One region of the Mesorhizobium sp. USDA 4132 genome, then DNA from elsewhere that is predicted to be linked to it. Evidence: riboswitches for the same ligand, from Rfam matches in the RefSeq annotation. Region 1 holds a riboswitch; each other region holds the start of a gene.

Evidence for each region. Region 1 has a riboswitch for thiamine pyrophosphate ahead of thiC (phosphomethylpyrimidine synthase ThiC). Riboswitches for the same ligand answer to the same signal wherever they lie in the genome.
Region 2: another riboswitch for thiamine pyrophosphate. It lies ahead of ACZ9IU_RS14120 (ABC transporter permease); the one in region 1 lies ahead of thiC (phosphomethylpyrimidine synthase ThiC).
Region 3: another riboswitch for thiamine pyrophosphate. It lies ahead of thiB (thiamine ABC transporter substrate binding subunit); the one in region 1 lies ahead of thiC (phosphomethylpyrimidine synthase ThiC).
Region 4: another riboswitch for thiamine pyrophosphate. It lies ahead of thiM (hydroxyethylthiazole kinase); the one in region 1 lies ahead of thiC (phosphomethylpyrimidine synthase ThiC).

Annotation. Positions count from the first base shown of each region.
Region 1 is NZ_JBWCCP010000001.1:4,413,808-4,417,673, forward strand. Features, by position in the region: gene thiC (phosphomethylpyrimidine synthase ThiC) at 1-1,554, opposite strand, end outside; TPP riboswitch at 1,654-1,785, opposite strand; gene ACZ9IU_RS21905 (acyl carrier protein) at 1,965-2,216, shown strand; gene ACZ9IU_RS21910 (acyl-CoA dehydrogenase family protein) at 2,218-3,399, shown strand; gene ACZ9IU_RS21915 (amino acid--[acyl-carrier-protein] ligase) at 3,446-3,866, shown strand, end outside.
Region 2 is NZ_JBWCCP010000001.1:2,778,186-2,782,051, forward strand. Features, by position in the region: gene ACZ9IU_RS14115 (ABC transporter substrate-binding protein) at 64-1,008, opposite strand; gene ACZ9IU_RS14120 (ABC transporter permease) at 1,005-1,787, opposite strand; TPP riboswitch at 1,923-2,026, opposite strand; gene minE (cell division topological specificity factor MinE) at 2,190-2,450, opposite strand; gene minD (septum site-determining protein MinD) at 2,447-3,262, opposite strand; gene minC (septum site-determining protein MinC) at 3,294-3,866, opposite strand, start outside.
Region 3 is NZ_JBWCCP010000001.1:4,223,419-4,227,284, reverse strand. Features, by position in the region: gene thiP (thiamine/thiamine pyrophosphate ABC transporter permease ThiP) at 1-859, opposite strand, end outside; gene thiB (thiamine ABC transporter substrate binding subunit) at 864-1,874, opposite strand; TPP riboswitch at 1,914-2,021, opposite strand; gene ACZ9IU_RS21125 (response regulator) at 2,119-2,568, opposite strand; gene ACZ9IU_RS21120 (ABC-F family ATP-binding cassette domain-containing protein) at 2,728-3,866, opposite strand, start outside.
Region 4 is NZ_JBWCCP010000002.1:17,746-21,611, forward strand. Features, by position in the region: gene ACZ9IU_RS22840 (heavy metal translocating P-type ATPase) at 1-1,898, opposite strand, end outside; TPP riboswitch at 2,012-2,107, shown strand; gene thiM (hydroxyethylthiazole kinase) at 2,146-2,967, shown strand; gene thiE (thiamine phosphate synthase) at 2,964-3,602, shown strand; gene thiD (bifunctional hydroxymethylpyrimidine kinase/phosphomethylpyrimidine kinase) at 3,599-3,866, shown strand, end outside.

The DNA of each region.
Region 1 (3,866 bases):
CGACAGCGCGTCGTCACGCACCTGGGCGGCCGGATGGCCTTTGGCAAGATCGGCGGCATGCGCGGCGATCTTGTAGGTGATGACGCCCACCTTGACGTCGTTGCGGTCCGGCAGGCCGAGATGTTCCTTGGGCGTCACGTAGCAGAGCATGGCGGTGCCGAACCAGCCGATCATCGCAGCCCCGATGCCGGACGTGATGTGGTCGTAACCCGGCGCAATATCGGTGGTCAGCGGCCCGAGCGTATAGAATGGCGCCTCGCCGCAGACCGCGAGCTGCTTGTCCATGTTCGCCTTGATCTTGTGCATCGGCACATGGCCGGGGCCTTCGATCATCACCTGGCAATCCTTCGCCCAGGCGATCTTCGTCAGCTCGCCGAGCGTTTCCAGTTCCGCAAACTGCGCCGCGTCGTTGGCATCGGCGATCGAACCCGGGCGAAGACCGTCGCCGAGCGAGAACGAGACGTCGTAGGCGCGGGCGATGTCGCAGATTTCCTCAAAGTGCTCGTAGAGGAAACTCTCCTTGTGGTGATGCAGGCACCATTTGGCCATGATCGAGCCGCCACGGGAAACGATGCCGGTGACGCGATTGACGGTGAGCGGAATATAGGCGAGCCGCACGCCCGCGTGGATGGTGAAATAGTCGACGCCCTGTTCCGCCTGTTCGATCAGCGTATCGCGATAGACCTCCCAGGTCAGGTCCTCGGCAATGCCGTTCACCTTTTCGAGCGCCTGGTAGAGCGGCACCGTGCCGATCGGAACAGGTGAATTGCGGATGATCCAGTCGCGGATATTGTGGATGTTGCGGCCGGTCGACAGATCCATGACCGTATCGGCGCCCCAGCGGATCGCCCAGACCATCTTCTCGACCTCCTCCGCCATGGACGAGGTGACGGCCGAATTGCCGATATTGGCATTGATCTTCACCAGGAAATTCCGACCGATGATCATCGGTTCGGATTCGGGGTGGTTGATGTTGGCGGGAATGATCGCCCGGCCTTCCGCGACTTCGCGGCGAACGAATTCCGGCGTCACGAAATCCGGCACATGGGCGCCGAAACTTTCGCCGTCGCGGACGAGCGGTTCCCTGGCCGCCTGCCGGCCGAGGTTTTCGCGGATGGCGACGAATTCCATCTCCGGCGTGATGATGCCGGCCCGCGCATAGGCAAGCTGGGTGACGGCCCTGCCAGCCTTGGCCTTGAAAGGCTGGTTGCGGACCGGGAATTCCGGCGTCAGCCGGTCGCCGGAGACGAAGCCATTGTCCTCCGGCCTGACGATCCGGCCCTCATAGGCCTCGACATCGCCACGGGCCGAAATCCAGTCTTCGCGCAGGCGCGGCAGGCCGGCATCGATGCTGATCGCGGCACCTTCGACGGTATAGGGGCCGGAGGAATCGTAGACGGTCACCGGAGGTTCGCCGGAGGTCGGATGCAATGCGATCTGCCGCATCGGCACGCGGATGTCCGGATGGATCGTTCCCGCTTTCAGGACTTTCGTGGAGGCGGGAAGCGGGCCGGTGGTGACGACCGGGGTGAGCTTGGTGGTCGCAATATTCATGGTTCGAGGCTCCAAGGTTTGACGTTTGGAGACCCAGTTCCAGAGTTGGAATGATGGAAGAACACGTTGGAATCCGAAGGACGGTTTCCCGCCCTCGCTGCCGCAGCGCTCGCACCGTCCCTACGCCAGTATGAACTGGATCAGGTTCAACGGGTCACTGCGCCTCGGGCGGCCAAACCGGCCCGACCAGCAGTATCTCAGCCCCTTGACGGGACCCCCCTGGTGAATGCGGCCATCAGAAACCTGCCGATCGCGCATGTCAAGCCGGTCCCTGCCTGCGTCGATAGGTCGAGTTTTAACGAATCCCGCAGCTCCAAATTGATGACGTTTATTACCGGAATCTTATGCTATCTTGCGCGATAACGTCCCTAGCGATGAGCGCAGAATTCGAACGATCGGGAGATGTCGAGATGAACGAGACCATTCGCGGATTGCTGACACGGGTGGGCGGCCTTCCGGTCGCCGTGACGGAGCTGGAAGACGCTGCCGATCTTTATGCAGCCGGGCTTTCCTCCTTCGCATCGGTGCAGCTGATGCTGGGCCTGGAAGAGGCCTTCGACATCGAATTCCCGGATAGCCTTTTGAACCGCAAGTCCTTCGCCAGCATCGCGGCGATCGAGCAGACGGTTTCCCACATCTTGAAAGCCTCCGAGGCCGCCTGAGATGAACCTTCCCGTCTTTGCCGCCGACATGAGCCTCAGCGCCCGCGCTCACCGCGTGGCGGCCGTGGCGGCTGAATTCGCCGAACGCGTCGACCATGACGGCCGCTTCCCCCGCGAAGCGGTCGATGCAATGAAGGCCGAGCGCCTCATCGGCATCCAGATCCCGGTCGCATTCGGCGGCGAGGGTGCTTCCATCACCGAGATTGCCGAGGTCTGCGCCATCCTGGGACAGTCCTGTGCCTCGAGCGCCATGGTTTTCGCCATGCACCAGATCAAGGTTTCGAGCCTCGTGGTGCACGGGGCCGACAGCGCCTGGCACATGGATTTCATGCGCGAGCTCGCCGACCGCCAGCTTCTCGTCGCCTCCGCGACGACCGAGGCCGGCATCGGCGGCAATATGCGCAACTCGATCTGCGCCATCGAGGTCGACGGCGACACCTGCCGGCTGACCAAGGACGCGACGGTGATTTCCTATGGCGCCCACGCCGATGTCATCATGATCACCTCGCGCTCGAACGAGAAGGCCGCCCCGACCGACCAGGTCATGACCGTCTTCAAACAGGGCCAATATACCCTACAGAAGACCGTCGACTGGGATACGCTCGGCATGCGCGGCACCTGCTCCGACGGCTTCCTCTTCAATGGCGAAGCACCTTCGGTCCAGATTTTCCCGAAACCGTTCGCCGAAATCGCGGCGCAGTCGATGCTCGCTACCTCGCATCTCCTCTGGAGTGCTGTCTGGTACGGCATTGCCGCCGACGCGGTCCTGCGCGCCCAGGCTTTCGTGCGCGCCGCGGCCCGCAAGGCGGGCGGCACCCAGCCGCCCGGCGCGCTGAGGCTCGCCGAAGCGTCGAACCTGCTGCAGCTGCTCAAGGGCAATATCCTGTCGGGCCTCAAGACCTACGCGGATGCGAAACACGATCCCGACAAACTGTCGTCCATGGCCTTTTCGATCGCCATGAACAATATCAAGCTCGCCTCTTCCGAGACGATCCTGACCATCATCAACCAGACGATGATCATCTGCGGCATCATGGGCTACAAGAACGGTACGCCCTATAGTCTCGGACGGCATCTTCGCGACGCGCACTCCGCCCAGCTGATGATTTCCAACGACCGCATTCTCGGCAATACGTCGACCATGCTGCTCGTTCAAAAACCGGACACCAGCCTGCTCGGCTGACGCCCCATCACTTCAGATGTAATCGTTTAAAGAATGAGGTGAATCCATGGATCTGCAAGTTTCCTTTCTCGACCGCCTGTTCGACGCTGGCCTGCTGATCGAGACCGGCGTCGACGGACTGTATGGCCGCAGCGGCCAGTTCGAAGACGTTATTGCCGCCTTCGAGCGGCTGATCGACAAGGTCGGCGGTGCCGACGGTGCGGAGGTGATGCGCTTCCCGCCGGGCATGAACCGTGCCTTCTTTGAGACCAGCGGCTATATGAAGAGCTTTCCGCAGCTCGCCGGCACGGTTCACTCGTTCTGCGGCAACGAACTCGACCACATGAGCCTGCTGAAATGCATGGAAGTCGGCGAGGAGGACTGGACCAAGGGCCAAGAAGCGACCGACATCGTGCTGACGCCGGCGGCCTGCTATCCGCTCTACCCAACCGTCGCGCGCCGCGGCAACCTGCCCGCCGGCGGCGGTC
Region 2 (3,866 bases), 1.6 Mb from region 1:
CTGGCATGAAAATCACGTTACGCGAACCCCGGAGCTCAAATCAAACGATAACAGCAACTTGGCCTATTTGATTTCGACAGCAACGTCGGAGACCGGAGGCACTGCCTTGATCAGCCCGGTTTCCTTCATGAAGGTGGCGAAGCGCTGGTAACGGCCCTGGTCGAGTGCGGCCGGACGCTTGGCAAAACGCGGCAGCGTGTCGAAGAACGCGGTGCGGTTCAACTCGTCGTCGAGGCTCGGATAGGCCTTGATGAAAAGCTGCCAGGCCTCCTGCGGATGATTTGTGATGTAGATCGAGGCCTGTTCGACCGCATGCAGGAAACGCGGCAGCCGGTTGTCGCCAGTAGAATCGCGGCGGGTGACGAAGATCAGCTCGTCATAGGCCGGAACCCCATGCTCTTCCGGGAAAAACGCCCGCCCCGCATGGCCTTCCAGCTTCATCTGGGTCAGCTCGAAGTTGCGGAAACCGCCAAGCGTCGCATCCACCTTGCCCCCGATCAGCGACGGCGACAGCGAAAAGTTGACGTTGATCAGCTCCACGTCATCGTTGGAAAGCCCTTCCGAAGCCAGCATGCGCTTCAGCATCGCATCCTCGAAACCGGTCACGGAAAAGCCGACCTTTTTGCCCTTCAGGTCCTTGAGGCTCTTGATCGGACCGTCCGCCAGCACCGTGACGGTGTTGAGCGGCGTTTCGACCAGGGTACCGAACCGCACGAGCGGCAGACCCGCTTCGTGGTCGAGATAGAGGTTTGGCTGGTAGTGGATGCCGATATCCGCCTCGCCCGCCGAAACCAGCCGCGGCACCGCGGAGGCATCGGACGGCGGGATGAGCTCGACGTCGAGATTGGCATCGCCAAACAGCCCGCGCTCTTTGGCGATGACCATTGGCGCGTGGTCCGGATTGACGAACCATTCGAGCAGCACGCTGAGCTTGTCGGCCGCCTGCGCAGAAATCGGAGTGGCAAGGCTTGCCAGCACGATGAGGGACGCGGTGAGGATACGGATCATGATCGGACGGAACTCCTTGATGCGGATGAGGATTCAGGGTCGGCTTCGCTGGCCCAGGGGGCGAGACCGGATGTCAGCCGGTCGATGAGAAGCCGCAAAATGAGGGTGAGAATGGCGAGTATGACCATTGCTGCAAACACCGTGTCGGTCTGCATGCGGGCATTGGCCTGGACCATCACGAAGCCGAGCCCGCCGGATGCCCCGACCCACTCGCCGACGACCGCCCCGAGCGGCGCCAGGGGTGCCGCGACCCGAAGGCCGGAAACGAGGCTCGGGATCGCCAGCGGCACGCGCATCGACACCAGCGTCTGCCAATGGCTGCCGCCCTCCAGCGAGACGGCGTCGAGGATTTCCTGATCGGTGCGGCGAAGGCCGTCGGCAAAGGCGGAGGCGACCGGAAAGAAGATGATGATCGTCGTCATCGCCACTTTCGAGGCGAGGCCGAAGCCCAGCCAGAGAACCAGGATCGGCGCCAGTACGAAGACGGGAAAGGCCTGCAGGATCAGCACCATCGGCCAGACGAGACGGCCAAGCCGCGGCAGCGCCGCAACGCCGAAGGCCGTGGCAATGCCGAGGCCTGCGCCGATCGCAAGGCCTAGCGCGATTTCGATCAGCGTGACGGCGCTGTTCTGCAGCAGGAAACCAGGCTGCCGCAGGAAGGCGGACGCGACGGCTACAGGCGACGGCAGAATATAGTGGGGCGGAGCAAACAGCCAGACGCCCGCTTGCCAGAGCGTGACAAGCAGGACGAGGCCGATGACCGCATGGGACGCGCGCATGATGCTACGCGTCGAACCTGCACGCCAGGACCGGATATCCTCGCGGAACCACGGAAAGAATGGATGTCATCGGTCGATCTCCAGATCAGTCAATCACGGAGACCCAGGTGAAGCGGAGAAGAGAAAGTGCCGTCGGTCGACGCCTATTTCCGTTCCTACGCCGGCATAACCCGGATCAGGTTCAAGGGTCCGGCTCACCGCCATCTCAGCATCGTCAAGATGCCCCCCTCGGAATTACGACGATAACTGTCGGTTTTCAGCAATCCTGTCAAGCGGGCCGGATTGGCGGCCGTTTCCACTCAGCGCGTCGCCAGTCTTCCTTCGCGCGAGAAAGCGAAATACGAAACGCGGACAACCAGGTTGTCCGCGTTTCAAAATTCGAGTTTGCCGAATGCTGCCGGCTCAGGCAGCCTGGCTGACGGCATCCAGTGGGATCTCGACGTCGATCTCGAGGATCGTGACGTTCTCGTCGCGGTCCATCTTGACCTGCACCTTGTCGCTGTCGACCTGCACGTGCTTGGCGATCACCGCAAGGATTTCTTCGCGAAGCAAGGATACGAGGTCCGAGCCGTTCGATGAGCGTTCGTGGGCGAGAAGCACCTGCAGGCGTTCGCGGGCCGTGGGTGCGGAGCGCTGTTTGCGGAAAAGGTTGAATATGGTCATGCGGCCCTCCGTGCGAAGATCTTGCCGAATATCCCCCGCTTTTCCCCGGGGATCGTGATCGGCAGAACTTCTCCTGCAAGCCGGCGTGCGGCATCGAAATAGGCCATGGCCGGTGCGCTGCGTGCGTCCGCCAGGGTGACCGGCGCACCGATATTCGAGGCGCGCAGGACATCCATGCTTTCGGGGATGATGCCGATGAGCGGGATGGAGAGGATCTCCAGCACGTCCTCGACCTTCAGCATGTCCCCCCGTTCCGCACGGTTGGCGTCGTAACGCGTCAAAAGCAGGTGCTTTTCCATCCGCTCGCCGCGCTCGGCCTTCATCGTCTTCGAATCCAGCAGACCGATGATGCGGTCCGAGTCGCGGACGGACGAGACTTCCGGATTGGTGACCACCACAGCCATGTCGGCGTGGCGCATGGCGAGCGTGGCGCCGCTCTCGATACCGGCAGGGCTATCGCAGATGACCCAGTCGAAGACCCGCTTCAATTCGGTAATGACCCGCTCCACGCCCTCGGGCGTCAGGTTGTCCTTGTCGCGCGTCTGCGATGCCGGCAGCAGGAACAGCGTCTCCAGGCGCTTGTCGCGGATCAGTGCCTGCGAGAGCTTCGCCTCGCCCTGGATGACGTTGATCAGATCGTAAACGACCCGACGTTCGGCGCCCATCACGAGGTCGAGGTTGCGCAGCCCGACGTCAAAATCGACGACGACAACCCGTTCGTTTCGCTGGGCCAGAGCCGCTCCGAGTGCGGCAGTCGAGGTCGTCTTGCCAACCCCGCCCTTGCCTGAAGTGACTACGATGACTTTCCCCATCTTGCTCTCCTGTTTGCTGGCCGGTTGCGGCTCAAATAAGTTTCTCTGCCATGATCGAATCCCCTTCGAGCCAAAGCTGGACTGAATGTCCGCGAAGGCCTGGGGCCATGTCGTCCGCCATCTTGTAGATGCCGTCGATTGCCAAAAGCTCGGCTTCGAGCTTGCGGCAGAAAATGCGTGCCGATGCGTTTCCGAGCGATCCTGCCATGGCCCTGCCACGCAGGGTCCCGTAAATGTGGATCGAGCCACCAGCGATGATTTCAGCTCCCGAGGCGACCGATCCGATAATCGTCACGTCACCTTCGGGGAAGATCACCGACTGCCCCGACCGCACGGGATCGCGAATGACGATGGACTGCAAGGTCGGACGCATCTCCGGCACCGACGGTTTCGGCTCGCTGTTGTGCAGTTCGATGATCGGCTCCTTGGCGACGGCTTCGTCGGAGACCGGCCGACCACCCTTGAGTGCCGGAGGCATGCCTGGCCCAAGGATCGAAGGACGGCCGCCTTCGATGCCCATGATATTGACGCTGCGCCCGGCAAGCTCGGCGATGAGCTCTTTCAACTGAGCGCGATCGATCGGCAGATCGGTGACGTCGAGCAC
Region 3 (3,866 bases), 190 kb from region 1:
GTGCGGGCAAGGTCCGGCCATCGAACCGGCGTGTCGCCCGGCCGGCCGTGATGCCAGCGTCGTCAGGGGCTGGAAACAGCGAAATCCCAATCAGGACCAGCGCCGTCATGCCGATCTGCAGCAGCGACAGCGCTATGGCGCGGGGCGGATCGAAATCGAAACGCAGCGACTGGTAGATCGCCACTTCGAGCGTGGTCGCGGCCGGCCCGCCGCCGAGCACCAGGACGAGCGTGAAGCTCGTGGCGCAGAGCATGAAGATCAGGCCGGCAATGCCGGGGATGACGCGCCACGCCGCCGGCCACTCGATGAAACGGAAAACGGAGAAGGGTTTCATCCCGAGGCTGGAGGAGAGCAGCCAGTATTCCGCCGGCAGGCGCTCCAGCGCGGCAAGCAGCAGTCTCGCGGCGAGCGGCAGGTTGAAGAACACATGTGCGAGCAATATGCCGGAAAGCCCGTAAATGCTGACCGGATGTTCTAAGCCGAGTTTCAATAGCAGGCTGTTCATCACCCCTTGCCGGCCCCAGATGCCGATCAGGCCGAGCGCGCCGATCAGCACCGGCAGGCCCATCGGCAATGCCATGAGCCGGATGACCCATACACGGCCCGGAAAGCGCGGCCGGCGTGCAAGCGCGAGTGCGACGGGAAGGGCGAAGACGACCGACAGCAGTGTCGAAAGAACCGCCTGCAGAAGGGTGAAACGCAGGATCCGCCAGGTATAGGCGGTGAACAGCCGGCTTTGGGTGTTGCCGGTGTCCCAGGAGAGAAGGGCGGCAACCGCGATGCCGACGAAGAGGGCGATGCCGGCGATGCTCAGCAGCCCCCAACCTATCCCGCGTCTTCGCTCGGCCCTCGTCAGCATGGGATCAGTTCAGGCTCATGGCGGTCAGCCATTCGTCGATCCAGGCCTGCCGGTTCTTGGCCACCTCGTCCGACCCCATCAGGAAAGTTTTCGTCGGCTGCACCAGTTTGTTGAATGCGTCCGGGAGCGGCTGCGAGGTCTTGGCGGCTGGCATCATCCAGTTGGTGGTCGGGATGATGTCCTGGAAGGCCGGCGAAACCATGAATTTCAGGAACTGTTTCGCCAGATCCTTTTCCTTCGCCCCCTTCAACATACCGGCGACTTCGATCTGGATGTAATGGCCTTCGGAGAAGGAGGCAGCCTGGTAGCGGTCCGTCTTCTCCTCGATCACGTGATAGGCTGGCGAAGTCGTGTAGGAAAACACCATCGGCACTTCGCCCTTGGTGAACAGGCCATAGGCCTCCGACCAGCCTGGCGTAACGGTCAACACGCGTTTCCTGAGCTTGGCCCAGGCCTCCGGCGCCTGGTCGCCATAGACCGATTTCACCCAGAGGAGCAGGCCGAGGCCGGGTGTCGACGTGCGCGGGTCCTCGATGGCGATCTTCTGCGCCGGATCGCCGTCTACCAACTCCTTGAGGCTTCTCGGCGGGTTCTTCATCGCCTGGGTATCGTAGACAACGGCGAAATGGCCGTAGTCGTAGGGGATGAAGGTGTCGTCGCTGTAATTGCCGGGGACCTTGGCCGCGGCGGCGTCGAGCCCGTGCGGCTCGAACAGACCGGTCGCCTTCGCCTCGGAGATCAGGTTGGTATCGAGGCCGAGCACGATATCGGCGTCGGTGCCTTTGCCTTCCAGTTTCAGGCGGGTCAGAAGCGCCACACCGTCGGCGACGCCGACGAAATTGAGCTTGCAGGCGCAGGTCTTCTCGAAGGTTTCCTTGACCTTGGGCCCTGGACCCCAATCAGAGATGAAGCTCTCATAGGTGTAGACGGTCAGCGTCTTTTGCTGCGCTTCGGCCGGCGCGGAAAGGGAAAGGGCGGCAGCGGCCGCGAATATCGAAAGAATGGTGCTGCGCATCAGCGTCTCCTCGTTTGGTGACAAAGGGGAATAGGCGCTGATGAAGAGCCGTCTAATCCCTCCGCCGGTGTTAACCGGATCAGGTTCCGCGGGTTGGCCAGAGGCCTCTCAGCCGCACCAAAACGTGCGGCACCCCGTTAGAGCAGGATCAGATTTAGCGGCGAGGCGAATGGCTGGCAAGAGGCGGTCTGCGGCCGGCTCAAGGCGCATTCGGCGGGAGCAACATGGCTCGGTGATTCATTGCTCAGTGGTTTTGCGGAAACACTTTCAGTTCACGCGGGACGATGGCCATGCCGCCGAGCCGATTGGCAACGGCGTAGTCGATCGTCTTCTCAACTACGTCAGGCATAACCGGTTTGGTGAGGACGCCGAGCGAGCCTTTGACACCGTCCTCCACATCCTCCGGATTACCGGTCATGAAGACGACGGTGATGCCATATTGCTCGGCAAGCTCCCGGCCGATCTCCGGGCCAGTCCGGCCGTCCGAAAGATTGACATCGACCAGGGCGATATCGGCATAGGCGGCGAGCGCCAGGGCGTGTTTGCGGGCATTGGCAAAACCAGCGACTTTCAGGCCCATGGCTTCGATCGTCTCGGCAACATCGAGCGCGATCAGAAACTCGTCTTCGACAATCATAACTCTTTGATTCATCGCCTCAGTGGCCAGCCGACGACGCGTAACATTTGTCAGCATTGGATGTCCCCATTCGGTTGATCGGTTCCGGGCAGGCCGATCCGTCCCCGGGACATTTCGACCAATGTTCACACCCAGAACGCCCCGCGACATCATATGTTCCGCTCCGCGACAAATATTTTTTCAGCTAACTATTTGTTAAGCTTAACAAATCGCAAATTAGCCTTCAATTTCCTCACGCAGCATTTCGAGTTCCAGCCATTCTTCTTCCATTTTGCTGATGCTTTGGCGCAGCTTTTCCATCTCCGCGGCCAGTTTGTTGAAGGCCGCGGGATCCTTGGTGAAGAGGTTGGGGTCGGCCATCTTCTTCTCGCGGGCGACGATCTCGGCTTCGGCTTTCGCCATTTCCTTAGGCAGGTTCTCGAGCGCGAATTTCTGCTTGAAGGAAAGTTTGCCTTTGCCCTTGGACGTGCCGGAAACCGAAGCCGCGGTATCGGTTTTTGCCCTGTCAGCTTTTTCCGTGCGGCGCCTTTCCTCCAACGCACCCTTCCGCTGCGCCAGCATATCCGTGTAGCCGCCGGCATATTCGATCCAGCGGCCGTCCGGTGCGTCCGGATTGGCGGGGGCGATGGTTGAGGTCACGGTGCGGTCGAGGAAGTCGCGGTCGTGGCTGACGAGGATGACGGTGCCGGAATAGCCGGCGACGATTTCCTGCAGCAGGTCCAGCGTCTCGATGTCGAGGTCGTTGGTCGGTTCGTCCAGTATCAGTAGGTTGGAAGGCCGCGCCATGATGCGGGCGAGCATCAGCCGGGCGCGCTCGCCGCCCGACAGGTTCTTGATCGGCGTCCTGATCTGCTCCGGCTGGAACAGGAAGTCCTTCATGTAACCTGCGACATGCCGCTGCTCGCCGTTGACAAGCAGCGTCTCGCCGCGTCCGTCCGTCAGATAGTGGGACAGCGTGTCCTCGGGGTTCAGATCCTCGCGCTTCTGGTCGAGCGTGGCGATTTCGAGGTTGGTGCCGAGTTTGACGGTGCCGGTGTCAGGCGCCAGCTGGCCGGTCAGCATCTTCAGCAGCGTGGTCTTGCCGGCGCCGTTCGGGCCGACGAGACCGATGCAGTCGCCGCGATGCACGCGGATCGAGAACGGCGCGACGATGATCCGCTCGTCGTAGCTCTTGGTGATGTTTTCGGCCTCGATGACCAGCTTGCCGGATTCGCGGCCCTCGCTGACGCTCGCCTGCACCGTGCCCTGCGGCCCCTTGTGGCCACGGTAATTGCCGCGCATCGTCTGCAATTCGCCGAGGCGGCGCATGTTGCGCTTGCGGCGGGCGGTGACGCCGTAGCGCAGCCAGTGCTCCT
Region 4 (3,866 bases), on a different contig from region 1:
GGCATCAGCTCGGCACGCACCTCGATGCCGAGATCCTTGCCGATCGCGGTCGCGGTGCGGGCATTGTCGCCGGTCAGCATCACGGTCCTGATGCCGGCATCGGTCAGCGCCTTCAGACCGGCCCTAGCGTCGGGACGCGGTTCGTCGCGCATGGCGATGGCACCGGCCAGGACCCCGCCGACGATCAGCACCGAGACGGTCTTGCCCTCGTCGTTGAGGCCGGTGATCCGGCGGGAATGCGCCATCGGCAGCGAGACCCGCTCGGCCGCTGCCTTGGGCGAACCGAAAAACACCTCCTGGCCTTCGACCGTCGCCGTGACACCCTTGCCGCCGAGCGCCCTGGCATCCGTCGCGGTCGGAATCTCGACCTCATCATCGGCAGCCTTGGCAAGGATAGCGACGGCGAGCGGATGGCTGGAGCCCGTTTCGAGCGCGGCGGCAAAGCGCAGCACGTCTTCCGCATTGCGGCCGAAGGCGATTACATCGGTCACCTGGGGCCTGCCGGCCGTCAGCGTGCCGGTCTTGTCGAGCGCGACGGCTGTGATCTTGCCGAGCGTCTCCAGCACCGCGCCACCCTTCATCAGCAGGCCGCGGCGGGCGCCTGACGAGAGCGATGCGGCAATTGCGGCAGGCGTCGAGATGACCAGCGCGCAGGGGCAGCCGATCAACAGGATCGCCAGGCCCTTGTAGACCCACTCGCTCCAGGACGCACCGGCCATAAGCGGCGGCAGGATGGCGACCAGAGCCGCAACCACCACGACGCCCGGCGTGTAATACCGCGAGAACCGGTCGATGAAGCGCTCGGTCGGGGCCTTGCTCTCCTGCGCCTCCTCGACCAGCCGCACGACGCGGGCGATGGTGTTGTCCTCGGCAGCCGCGGTGACGCGAATCCGCAAGGCGGCATCGCCGTTGATCGTGCCGGCAAAAACCGCGTCGTCGATGCCCTTGGCAACCGGCGTGCTTTCGCCCGTCACCGGCGCTTCGTCGATCGCGCTCTCGCCGGCGATGATGACGCCGTCCGCCGAAATGCGGTCGCCGGGACGCACGAGGATGATCGCGCCGACGGCAAGGCGATCGGCCGGTACTTCGCGGGTCTGGCCGTTTTCTTCGAGCAGCGCGTTTTTCGGCACCAGCGCCGTCAGACTCTGGATGCTTTGGCGCGCCTTGCCGGCCGCGACCCCTTCCAGCAATTCGCCGATGAGGAAGAGGAAAACCACGGCGGCGGCCTCTTCCGACGCATTGATGACAACGGCGCCGACGGCGGCGATCGTCATCAGCATCTCGATCGAAAACGGCGTGCCAGCGAGTGCTGCCATAATGGCGCGGCGGGCGATCGGCACGAGGCCGATCAGCATTGCGGCGGTGAAGATATAGGTGTCATAGGCCGGGAGGAGATGGCCGATCCCGTAAGCCACCGCCAACGCAATGCCGACCAGGATGGTCAGGCGGCCCTTGGCGGATTTCCACCACGGCCCATCCATCGGCCCGTGATCATGGCCGTGCAGGCCTTCGATTTCCGTCGTGCCGCGGTCGTGGTGGGAATGATCGTGCCCGCCGTCGTGGGCGTGATGGTGGTCGTGCGGCTGGCCGATCTCCCCCCTTGAGGGGGAGATGCCCGGCAGGGCAGAGGGGGGTAAGCCCTCGACACCGCGCCGCCGCGCATCCTCACCGGCCTTCTGACCCAGCGCCCTGAGCGAATACCCAAGCCCCACGACCTTCTTCTCGATCGCGCCGAGATCGCCGGACCCGTCGTGCTTCACCGTCATCGTGCCCGACGCAACCGAAACGGACACGTCCTCGACGCCCGGCATGCGGCGAACCGCGGTGTCGATCTTCGTCGCGCAGCTGGCGCAATCCATGCCGCCAACCTTGTATCGTGCCTGCGTGGTGGTGCTCATCGTCTCATTCCCATTGGATCGAGCCCCGTCTCTACAACCTCTAGCGACTAGAGCTGCAAGGCCCAAAATCAGAAAAAATCACTGGCGAAGCGCATTATCTTTGCTGTAAGCCATGGTGAAGACAGGGGCGTCCGGCAAAACCGGGCTGAGAAGCACCCTTAGAACCTGAACCAGATCATGCTGGCGGAGGGAGTCGTCCGGGCGTTCAACATTGCGCCCTGCGCCTGCCCCGCCGAACGAGGCAGACATGCAGACGACAATGCCCCTTGGGACCCTTGCAGAGACCCCCGGCCAGCTGCTGACGGCAATGCGAGCGAAAAACCCGCTCGTCCAGAACATCACCAATTTCGTGGCGATGAATATCGCCGCCAATGTGATGCTGGCGGCCGGCGCCTCGCCCGCCATGGTGCATACCAAGGAAGAAGCCGGCGAGTTCGCCCGCATCGCTGCGGCCCTGACGGTCAATATCGGCACCCTGTCGCCGGACTTCCTGGCCGGCATGAAGGCCGCGGCCGCCTCCGCCACAAACGCCGGCAAGCCATGGGTGCTCGACCCCGTCGCCCATTACGCCACCGCCTATCGCCGCGCCGCACTCGCCGAGCTGATGGAACTGAGGCCCACGGTCATTCGCGGCAACGCCTCGGAAATCATCGCGCTGGCCGGCAGCCAGTCGAGCGGCCATGGCGTCGACAGCGGCGACAGCGTCGCGGCAGCCGAAAGCTCGGCCATCGCCATCGCCCGGCAGCAGGCCTGCGTGGTGGCTGTTACCGGCGAGGTGGATTTCGTCACCGACGGCCGGCGTTCGGTCCGCATCCTCGGCGGCTCCGCCCTGATGCCGCGGGTGACCGCGCTCGGCTGCTCGCTCACCTGCCTGGTCGGCGCCTTTGCGGCAAGCACGGACGATCCCTTCGAGGCGACGGTCGCCGCACTCGCGATGTTCGCGGTCGCGGGCGAGGAAGCGGCCTTCACCGCCTCCGGTCCCGGCTTCTTCTCGCCGATCTTCCTCGACCGCCTCGCGGCGCTGACCGGCGAGACGCTCGATGCCCAGGCAAGGGTCGTCGCAGCATGACCAAAACCTTCGACCTTTCCGTCTACCTCGTCCTCGATCCCGATCTCTGCCGCGAGATCGGCATGGTCGAGACGGCAAGGCTTGCCGTCGCCGGCGGCACCACCATGGTCCAGCTGCGCGACAAGCAGGCGGACACGGCAAAAATGATCGAAACCGGCCGGGCGCTGAAGGCGGTACTTTCCGGAACCGGCGTGCCCCTGATCATCAACGACGACGTGGAGGCAGCAATCGCGATCGGCGCCGAAGGCCTGCATGTCGGCCAGAGCGACATGGCGGCAGTGATAGCGCGGCAGCGTGCCGGCCATGGCATGATCCTCGGCCTTTCGGTCGAGACCGAGGACCTGGCGCGGCGAGTGGATTCGTCGATCGTCGATTATGTCGGCATCGGTCCGGTGTTTGCGACCAATACGAAGCCCGACCATAAACAACCGATCGGTTTCGACGGGCTTGCGCGCATCGTCACCATGGCGCCGGTTCCGGCAGTCGCGATCGGCGGCGTCAAGGCGCAACATGCCGGCCCGGCACTCGCCGCCGGCGCAAAGGGCCTCGCGGTCGTGTCCGCCATCTGCGGCCAGCCCGATCCGGAAGCCGCCGCCCGCCGAATTGCCGCGGAAATCGAAAGGGCACGCGCATGAGCATCAAAAACGTCCTGTCGATCGCCGGTTCGGACCCTTCCGGCGGCGCCGGCATCCAGGCGGATCTGAAAACCTTTGCGGCCCGCGGCACCTATGGCATGGCGGCGCTGACCGCGCTGACCGCCCAGAATACCCAAGGGGTCACCGGCGTGCATGCGGTGCCCGCCGCCTTCGTCGCAAACCAGATCCGCACCATCTTTCTCGACGTGCGCGTCGATGCGGTGAAGATCGGCATGATCGCCAATGCCGAGATCGCCGAGGCGG